Regions from separate parts of the Glutamicibacter sp. NPDC087831 genome, predicted to be linked through region 1. Evidence: riboswitches for the same ligand, from Rfam matches in the RefSeq annotation. Region 1 holds a riboswitch; the other holds the start of a gene.
What was found. Region 1 has a riboswitch for thiamine pyrophosphate ahead of thiO (glycine oxidase ThiO). Riboswitches for the same ligand answer to the same signal wherever they lie in the genome.
Positions count from the first base shown of each region.

Region 2: another riboswitch for thiamine pyrophosphate. It lies ahead of ACIOJF_RS00365 (ECF transporter S component); the one in region 1 lies ahead of thiO (glycine oxidase ThiO).

Region 1 covers NZ_JBIUVH010000001.1:401,225-406,311, reverse strand. Annotated here, with positions in the region: gene ACIOJF_RS02030 (GNAT family N-acetyltransferase) at 137-679, opposite strand; gene moeB (molybdopterin-synthase adenylyltransferase MoeB) at 747-1,892, opposite strand; gene ACIOJF_RS02020 (thiazole synthase) at 1,889-2,710, opposite strand; gene thiS (sulfur carrier protein ThiS) at 2,713-2,958, opposite strand; gene thiO (glycine oxidase ThiO) at 2,985-4,082, opposite strand; TPP riboswitch at 4,080-4,184, opposite strand; gene ACIOJF_RS02005 (GNAT family N-acetyltransferase) at 4,195-5,087, shown strand, end outside.
Region 2 covers NZ_JBIUVH010000001.1:72,789-77,875, forward strand. Annotated here, with positions in the region: gene ACIOJF_RS00340 (Na+/H+ antiporter subunit D) at 1-963, shown strand, start outside; gene ACIOJF_RS00345 (Na+/H+ antiporter subunit E) at 972-1,601, shown strand; gene ACIOJF_RS00350 (monovalent cation/H+ antiporter complex subunit F) at 1,603-1,869, shown strand; gene mnhG (monovalent cation/H(+) antiporter subunit G) at 1,869-2,273, shown strand; gene ACIOJF_RS00360 (DUF4235 domain-containing protein) at 2,330-2,572, opposite strand; TPP riboswitch at 2,657-2,777, shown strand; gene ACIOJF_RS00365 (ECF transporter S component) at 2,843-3,451, shown strand; gene ACIOJF_RS00370 (ATP-binding cassette domain-containing protein) at 3,448-5,087, shown strand, end outside.

The DNA of each region.
Region 1 (5,087 bases):
CACTTCCGCTCGAAAATTTGGGTCTGTGGAGTCGGGGCCAAAGTCGACCCAACAATCCAGTTTACGCGCTCGAGACTCATAGTCTGTTGATCTGTGTCAGAACATACAGGAATTTCATGTATCTGTCGCAAAGAATTCAGCGGATTAACCGCGTTGGCATCCAAAAACGCAGCTTGCTAGGCCCAAAGTTGACTTCAATTTCCGGGAGTTCAGCGTCTAGCAAGCCGCCGCATTTTTCTATGGTGGATTTTGAACCGATGTTATCGGAATCACAGGTAACCAGCGCATGTTCAATTCCTGATTCGCGAAGTTCCTGCAACCCGAATTTGCACAGTTCCTGTGCCACACCACGGCGACGATACTCGGGAACTACACCATAGCCGATATGTCCGCCGACCTGAAAAAGGCTCTCGTTGATTTCATATCTGACGGAAACCCGGCCCACCAGGTCCCCCTCGTCAAAGGCGGCGAACAGCGCCGAGCGAACCCAGCCTTCTGGAATGTGCTCGCCTCGGCGCCCTGCCTTCATCCGGTAGATATAGTCCTCCCAGTCCTCGGCTGCAGACCAAGTCGGCAAGAACTCGAAGTCTTCGCGAAGCATCAAGTGGTGGGCGTCGATTGCCTGCTGTTCGTCCTGGCTTTCCAATTCACGGATCTCCAGCGTCTTTCCCAACGTCATAGCGCCAGTATGCCAGAGCGCCTCCACTTCCCACCGGTGAATTGCGCGCCAAAGATGCGCCTGAGCCCTAGTAGGCCACCTGCTGGCCCCGCACTTGCCTGGCCCATTCCACGGTTCCGCCGCTGAGGCTGTAGACGGCAATGCCTGCATCCCGACCGGACATGGTGATCCGCGCTGCCTGCTGCGAACGGGCACCGGTTTTGCACACGAATACGACCGCCGAAGCGCTGTGCGCGAGCTTTCCCAGTCCCCGTTCTTTGAGCTGCGCGAGCGGAAGGTGCTGGCTGTGCGGGATCGCTATGATGTCGCGTTCCCAGGATTCGCGCACATCCACCAGCAATACCGGTTCTTCCGTTTCCAGCTCCGCTAGCTGCTGAACCGTGAGCTCCGGGACATGCCCTTCGGCAGCGCAGGAAACCGGCTGGTACTCCCCCAGCCCGGTCACCGGCTCACGTTGCGGATCCCTGGCGAATTCGAGGGTCCGCACAGTGGCTTCCAGCGCATCATAGAGCCAGAGCTTGCCGCTCAGGGTGGTCCCGATTCCGGTAATGAGCTTCAGGGCTTCGGCGCACATCACCGAACCGATAACGCCGCACAGTGCGCCGAAGACTCCTCCTTCGGCGCAGCTGGGCACGGAGTCCGCGTCGGGGATTTCCGGAAAAAGATCACGCAGCATCGGGCCGGTGCGCGGATCGAAGACGGACACCTGCCCGGAGAACTGGAAGAGGGTTCCCCACACCAGCGGGGTGCCGGTGATTTCCGCGGCATCATTGGACAGGTACCGCGTGGCAAAGTTGTCGCTGCCGTCGATGACCAAGTCATATTCACTGAAAAGTGCCACGGCGTTGGATTCATCCAGCTTTTCATCCACGGTGATGATCTGGACGTTCCGGTTCTGCTCGTGGGCCATCCGCCGCACCGAATCCACTTTCAAGCGCCCTGCATCCTGTTGCCGGTGCATGGTTTGTCGTTGCAGATTGGACAGCTCGACGGTGTCATCGTCGATGACCCCGAGGGTGCCGATTCCCGCAGCGACCAGGTAGCTGGCAATGGGACTGCCCAGGCCCCCGGCTCCGATAACCAGCACCTTGGCGTTGGCGATGCGGCGTTGCCCTTCTTCTCCCACCCCGGGCAGGGACAAGTGCCGGGAGTAGCGCGCCAGCTCTTCCGGTTCCAGCTCCGCGCCGGGTGCGACCAGGGCTTCCCGGCTCACGAGAAGTCACCGACCAGGGTTTGCATCATGCCTTCGGCCGGCGATGAGGCCAGTGCGGTATCGCGGCGCGGGATCCGGCCAGCGAGCCGCGCGGCGCGCCCGGCACGCACAGCATCCTTCATGGCCCTGGCCATGAGCGGCGCGTTGTGCGCCCGGGTCACCGCACTGGCCAGCAGCACCGCGTCGCAGCCGAGCTCCATGGCCAGGGCCGCATCCGAGGCGGTGCCCACCCCGGCGTCAAGGATCACCGGTACCTGCGCGCGGGAGGCGATGGTGGAAATATTGTGCGGATTCAGGATCCCCAGGCCCGAGCCGATCGGCGCTCCGGCCGGCATGATTGCCGCAACCCCGGCGTCTTGCAGGCGTTGGGCAAGTGCCGGATCATCATTGGTGTAGGCGAAGACCTGGAACCCGTCGGCCACTAGTTGCTCGGTGGCCGCATGCAGTTCCAGCGGGTCCGGCAGCAGCGTGTGCTCATCGGCAATTACTTCGAGCTTGATCCAATTGGTTTCCAGAGCTTCACGGGCCAGGTGCGCGGTGAGGATCGCATCGCGGGCGGTGAAGCATCCAGCAGTGTTGGGCAGCGCAATCACGTTGTTGCGCTGCAGCAGTTCATACACGTTGCCTGCGCCGGCCGCCGAAAAGTGGCGGATGGCCACGGTGGTCAGTTCCGTTCCGGAGGCCCGCAGGGCGCTTTCCAGGGTGGTCAGCGAACTCGCTCCCCCGGTGCCGAGGATCAAGCGCGAGGACAAGGTGCGTCCGGCGATTTGGAATGGGTCGCTGTGGATGTCCAGCTCGGTGATGTTGCGCGTTTCCATGCCTAGCCTCCCTGGGCCGCGGTAACGAGTTCAATGCTGTGCCCTTCGGCCAGCAGGTAGCTATTCCAGGCGCTGCGTGGAACGACAGCGCCATTGACGGCGGCGGCAACTCCGAGCTTGCTGCCGTCAGCGGCCACCGAGTTGGCGTCCAGTTCCTTGCCGATTTGCGTGCTGATGAATTCGCGAAGGGTGGTTCCTTCGTCCAGGTTCAGTTGCCGTGAATTGAAATTGATGCCGATGCTTGTCATGGTTGCTGCTCCGTTCGGTGAGCGGTCTAGGTTGCGTTGGCAAAGCGGTGGGGATCCACAGCCTGGTGCAAGGGGTGGGATTGGTGGCCGTGGGCGAGATCCGCAGTGAGCGTTGCGCCCAGCGGAGCCAGCAGCACGCCGTGCCGGGAGTACCCGGTGCAGAGCAGCAGCCCTGGATCAAGGCGTCCAAGCAGCGGCCGGTCATCTGGCGTGGCGGGACGTGCCCGGGCCGTTGCCTCGTTCAGCGTGCAGTCGCTGATGCCGGGGACCAGCTTTCTCGCGTTGTCCAGCAGCAGGTGCATCGCGCCAATGTTCACCGCTTGTTGCCGGTCTTCACGGACGCTGGCGCCAAGGACGAGGCTGCCGTCCCTTCTCGGCACCAGATACACCTGTTCCCGGTGCACGATGCCGCGGATGGTGCGGGTGATGAGCGGCGGGCCTGCTGGTCCCTGGATCCGGAGGATGTCCCCGTAGACCGGGCGCAGCGGAAGTTCGTTCAAGCCATCGAGGGTGCCAAGACCGGTGGCCACGATGGTCTGCTCCGCTTCGAGGATTCGGCCCGATGCGGTCCGCACAGCGGTGGTCCGCTTCCCGTCGGTCACCAGTGCCTGCGCCCGTTCCTCGACCAGGTGCGGACGCAGATGCTCCAACAGGATCTTGACGATGGATCGAGGGTCGACCTGGTGGTCATCTTGGCACAGGACCGCGCCGGCAATATTGGCGGCCAAGGCTGGTTCGAGCTTGCGGGCTTGGCTGGGCAGCAGCTTTTGCGCTGACAGGCCGAGGGATATCTGCAGTTCGGCCAGCTCGTGCAGGGCTTCGCGGTCCGCAGGCTCTGCGGCGACAACGAGCGTGGAGTTCTGCAAGTAGTCCGGGCGTTGCCCGGTGGCCGATTCGATGCGCTCGATGAACTGCGGATAGGCGGCATTCGAGGCGGCAAGCAGCTGGTGCAGCGGGCCATTGCCCCAGACCGTTTCAGCTGCCGGGGCCAGCATTCCTGCTGCCGCGTAGCTTGCACCTTGGCCGGGTGCCGGATCGATGAGGGTGACGGTGTGTGCGCGTGATTCCAGCTCGAACGCGACGGCCAGGCCGATTATCCCGGCGCCAACAATGTTGACATGCACAAGGGCACGCTTCCTTCCTACGGCGGCATGACCCGCATCAGGTGTAGCGGTCGGCTCGGTGCCCTCTCAGCCTGGTCGATTCAGGCTCCCGCGGATTACAGCGATTATAAGCATGATGCAGCTCATAAAGTCGAACTTCATTGAACGCAGTTCCGTCATCTTCTGTGATGTACTTGCTGACATGGCATTCCATGACTTCCCTATCGTGCTTCCCCAAGGTTCTGCGCTATCCAGCACCATCATCTCGTTGGAGCAAGAACTCTTGGAATCCAGCCAACGCCATAGCCAGGAGCAATTGCAGCGGCGCTTGCATCCTCGGTTCGCCGAGGTGGGAGCCAGCGGGCGAGTCTATGATCGCGAGGCCATCATTGCCCAGCTGGCCCGGGAGCCGGCACGGGATGCCGGGGCGTTGAAAGTCGAAAGCCCGGTGGCTCTCCAGCTTTCAGACCAGCTGGTGCTGCTGCGCTGGAAGCTGCTCGCCGGTTCCCCCAGCGAACGCAGTTCACTGTGGATCCATGAGCAGGGCCGCTGGCAGCTGCTCTTCCACCAGGGCACGGCCGCCGCTCATCCGCAGCCATCCGCAGGACCGGAGGAAGCCGTGCATGCCGACGGTGAATTCTCGGTGCGCCGGCTGCGCCTTTCGGATGCCGAAGCGGTCTACGAGGCATTTTCCTCGAACCCCGACATGTTGCGCCAAGGCGACGCCGATTCCCCGCAAAAGGCTGAGTCGTATGTGCGCGCACTGCTGGAGGCCGGGGAACGCCAGCAGGCGTTGGCCGTCGCATATCGGGATCGGCTGGTGGGACTGGTGTGCGGTACGGTAGACCCGGCCAATCGGAACGCGTGGATTTGGTATTGGATGAACCAGAATTACCGGGGCCGGTCGCTGGCCACCCGCGCCGTGGCAACCTTAGTGGATTACCTGTTCGACGAGCTGGGACTGTACCGCTTGGAGCTGGGCTTGCGGGCAAATAATCCCGGGTCGAAGCATGTGGCAGAAAGCAA
Region 2 (5,087 bases), 330 kb from region 1:
CATGTGCTGTTGCTGATCGCTTTCGGCATCAAGGCCGCGGTCTTCCCGCTGTCCCTGTGGCTGCCGGACTCCTACCCGACCGCACCGGCCCCGGTGACCGCCGTGTTCGCCGGGTTGCTGACCAAGGTGGGCGTCTACGCGATCGTCCGCACCGAAACCCTGCTCTTCCCGGGCGGCTCGGTCAACGCCGGACTGCTGGTGGTGGCCGCGCTGACCATGGTCATCGGTATCCTCGGTGCGCTGGCGCAGACGGACTTCAAGCGCATGCTTTCCTTCACGCTCACCAGCCACATCGGCTACCTTATCTTCGGCGTGGCCGTGGGCGGGCCGCTGGCCATCGCCGCGACCATCTACTACGTGGGCCACCACATCATCGTGCAGACTTCGCTGTTCATGGTGGCGGGACTGATCGAACGCCGTGCCGGTAGCTCGAATGTCACCCGGCTCGGCTCGCTGGCCAAGCTCTCCCCGGCATTGGCCCTGCTCTTCTTCATCCCGGCCATCAATCTGGGCGGCATCCCGCCGTTCTCCGGATTCCTGGGCAAATTCGGGCTATTGCATGCGGCCGCGCAGGATGCCGATCCGCTGACCTGGGTCGTGATCGGCGCCGGATTGCTGACCAGCCTGCTGACCTTGATGGCGATCATCCGCGTGTGGGCCCGTGTGTTCTGGCGCCGTGCTGCTGATGCCGAGGTGCCCAACCAGGATCTGGTGGCCGAAGCGACGCAGGTCGCCGACGAGACGTTGGCCGGCGGCGCGCAGAACCCCCGCTTGGGGTTGAAACTGGCCAAGCAGCTGGAAGCCGACTCCTTGCCGTGGGGCATGCGCTACGCCACCGGTTCGCTGGTGCTTGCGGGCATCGCCCTGACCGTCTTTGCCGGGCCGATCTTCGAATTCTGCGAGCGGGTGGCTGCGGAACTGATCGCCCGCGAACCGTATATCAGCTCGATCTTGCCATTCTGATTGGAGGGATGATGCCGAACAAGAACTTTGAACCGCGTGACCAGCGCATTGACGATGCGCTGGATACCTCCGGTGTGCGCCACCGCGCGACACTCAAGCAGGAATGGCCGCTGCTTCTGCTGCTGCTCTTTGTCTGGGGTGCTCTCTGGCAGGACTTCTCCCTGGGGAACATGGTCTTCGGCGTGATCATCGCGCTGCTGATCGTGAACCTGTTCCCGCTGCCGCCGGTGGTCCTTTCGGGCCGGATCAATGCCTGGTACTGCCTGAAGCTGTTCATCTGGTTCCTCGGACAGGTCTTCGCGGCCAGCGTCCATGTGGCCTGGCTGGCGCTGGTCCGCGGGAAGCGCACCCGCAGCGCGGTCATTGCGGTCCCGCTGCGCACCGACTCGGACCTGATCGTGATGACTGTGGGACACGTGCTCACGCTGATCCCGGGCTCCTTCGTGATCGACGTGGACCGCAGCTCGTCGACGCTGTACCTGCACTACATCGACATCGAGTCGCCTGCGGACGTGGAGAAGGCGCGTGCCGGCATCCGGGACATCGAACGCCGGCTGATCATGGCTATTGGCAGCCGAGACGAGTACGAAGCGATCAAGAGCGAATGCGGACCGAACTTTGATGCGAGGAAGGGGTAACATGCTGGATATCGTCATTTGGATCTGCGGCATCATGCTCGGGCTCGGTGCTGTCGCCTGCCTGGTCCGTGTTGCCAAGGGGCCGTCAATCCTTGACCGGGTGCTGGCCCTGGACGTGATGCTGCTGATCATCTCCGCCGCGCTGTGCCTGGAAATGGTGCTGCACAAGCACACCGACTACTTGCTGTTCGTCGTGGCCGCCTGCATGCTCGGGTTCATCGGTTCGGTGACCGTCTCGCGCTTCGTTTCGGATCAGAGGAACGCCTAATGGAAATCTTCCTCGATGTCCTCGTTGCCGTCCTGCTGATCCTTGGCTGCCTGATGTCATTGATCGCAGGTATCGGCTTGCTGACCTTCCCGGACATGCTCACCCGCATGCATGCAGCGACCAAACCGCAGGTACTCGGCTTCCTGCTGATTTTCGCTGGACTGGCCATTTACCTGCGCAGCTGGGCTGTGGTCCCGGTACTCGTGCTGGCCTGGGGAATGCAGCTATTGACCGCACCGGTTTCGGCCCACATGATTGGCCGTTCCGGCTACCGGACCAAGCACGCTGCCAAGGAAACCCTGTTCTCCGATGAGCTGAGCCACGTGGTCAACAAGGTCAACGGAACACCGCCGACCGGAACCACCCCGGTTTCCAAGACCGGATCGCCAGACGAACAAGATTGAGAAAAAGCGGGAGCCGCCCCTCTGGGCGGCTCCCGCTTTTGGCTCAACGCCGAAGCTTACTTGGTGAACTTGGCAACAACCTTGTTGGCGCTGCGGTCAGCCACCGTCTGCAGGATTGCTGCGACCAGGGCCGAAACGACTGCGAAGCCTAAGGCACGGCGGAAAGAAGCTTCCGCTGCTTCCTCAGTGCCCTTGCGTGGTGCTTTGCTGCCGGTTGCCTTCAACCAAAGGAAATCAACCAGCTTGCCGCCGAGCATGCCAGCGCCAACGGTGATACCGGTAGTGGCAAGTTTCTGCACTTTATCCATTTTTTCCTCGCGATCAAGCTCTTGACATATCGTTCCTCTGCCCAGCATACCTGCGGTATGGTGGGGGAGCAGTAATTATTCCGACAGGGGAGCGTCAGACTTTTAAAAAGTCGCAAGACGCTGAGAGTGCGATAGATCGCAGACCCTCGAACCTGCCCCGGCTAGTACCGGCGAAGGAAGTCGAGCATCTCGGATGCGGATAGGCGCGGCAGTATGCCCTCATTCCGTCCATCTCCCCTCCTTTCCACAGGAGGACCAGCAATGAACGAAACAGTTTCGAAGCAGCGGACCGGCTGGCGTGTAGTTGATATCGTCGTCGCCTCGGTGATCGCCGTCGCTTCAGGGGTCATTTTCTGGGCGTGGAGTGCCGGCTATGGCCTGTTCTCGCTCGCCTTTGCGGCTTTCCCGCCAGCCACCGCGTTGCTCACCGGCATGTGGCTCTTCCCGGCGGTGCTCGGCGCACTGATCATCCGCAAGCCAGGCGCCGCAATCTACTGCGAGCTGCTGGCCGCTGTGGTTGAAGCGCTGCTCGGCTCGCACTACGGCTTGACCGTACTGATCTCCGGCCTGGTCCAGGGCCTGGGTGCAGAGCTGGTCTTCGCAGCATTCCGCTACCGCAAGTGGAACCTGGGCGTGGCGCTGCTGGCAGGCTTGTTCGCCGGCTTGTTCGCCGGCATTTCCGAGGCCTACATCCTGGCCTACTACGTTGAGTACACCGCCGGAATGAAGATCTTCCACGTGATCGCCACCGGCATTTCCGGCGTAGTCGTCGCAGGGCTGCTGTCCTGGTTGGCCACGCGTGGACTGGCGAAGACCGGTGCATTGAGCGCCCTGCCGAGCCGGCGTGCGCACCTGGAAAGCGCAAAATGAGTTCCTTTGCCAATTCCGGCGCAGCCTCGCTGACACAGCGCGGTGCCGCCATCACCGCAACGGGGTTCGGCTGGCAGCACTCCGAGAGGAAGAATCCTGCCATCTCGGGACTGGACCTTGTGATCCACGCCGGTGAGAAGGTGCTGCTGGTCGGTCCATCGGGCGCCGGCAAGTCAACCTTGCTGCACGCGATGGCCGGGTTGCTGGAAGCGGATGAGGACGATCAGGTCGCTGGCCGGCTGCTCATAGATGGCAGCGATGCCTTCATCCGGAGCCACCCGGTGGGCTTGATGCAGCAAGACCCGGAAACCCAGGTAGTGCAAAGCAGGGTCGCCGATGACGTGGCCTTTGGCGCCGAGAACCTCGGAATGGATCCCGAACTGATCCGCCAGCGGATCCCCGAAGTGCTGGACGCTGTGGGTCTGGGTGCGCTGTCCTTCGAGCACCGCACCCAGCAACTTTCCGGCGGACAGAAACAGCGGTTGGCCTTGGCCGGCATTCTGGCCATGGAACCCAGCGTCATGCTGCTCGATGAACCGACTGCCAATGTGGACCCGCAGAGCATTGAGCTCTTGCGCGATGCGGTGCTGAACGCCGCCCGGCTTTCCGGTGCCACGCTGGTCGTCGTGGAACACCGGATTGAAGCCTGGGCGCAGCATGTGGACCGGGTTATCGTGCTGCAGCCCGGAGGGGGAGTCGCGCACGATCTGGACCCGCAGCAGCTGTACACCGATGAAACGGTGCGCGAGGAGCTGGCTACTGCCGGGCTGTGGATTCCAGGCTACTTCCCGCAGGTGGCCCGGGCAACGAACGGTGCCGGTGCCACGCTGCTGGAAGCGCAGCAGCTGGTATCCGCCCGCACCGCCACGGCACCGCGCACCCAAGCGGTGGACGTGAATGTGCAAGCGGGCACCGCGACGGTGATTCGCGGCGAGAATGGCGCTGGAAAGTCGACGCTGGCCTTGACCTTGGGCGGATTGCTCGTCCCGGCCGACGGCGGCTTGGCGGCCACCGCGCAACTGGCCGACGGTCTGGGCAACTCCCCGTTTGCCTGGAAGGCCGGTGCATTGATTGGGCGGATCGGTTCGGTGTTCCAGGAACCCGAACACCAATTCGTGACCCAGAGCGTTCGGGAAGAGCTGGCTTTCGCTCCCAGCCGCGCGCAGGCCAGCAGCGCCGATGCGCCGAAATACGAGCCGGCCCAGGTCCAAGCGCGCGTGGACGCGTTGCTGGAACGCTTGGGCCTGGCGCATTTGGCTGACGCGAACCCGTTCACCCTCTCCGGGGGCGAGAAGCGGCGCTTGTCCGTGGCCACTGTTCTGGCCGCATCCCCCCAGGTGCTGATCCTCGACGAACCGACCTTCGGGCAGGATGCGAACACGTGGAGGGAACTGGCCGGGCTGCTGGTTGAGGAATTGCAGCAGGGCACCGCGATCATTGCTGTGACCCACGACGATCACTTTGCCTCGGTGCTCAAAGCAAGGGACCTGGTGCTCACTGCCGGCACCCCGGAAGCTGGTATCCCGCGACAGGGGCCGGTGCTTGATGCGCCGGTAGGGCATAGCTGGTTGGCGAAGATCAATCCGCTGGCCAAGCTCGGTGCGGTGGCTGCGGCAACACTGCCGTTGATCACCAC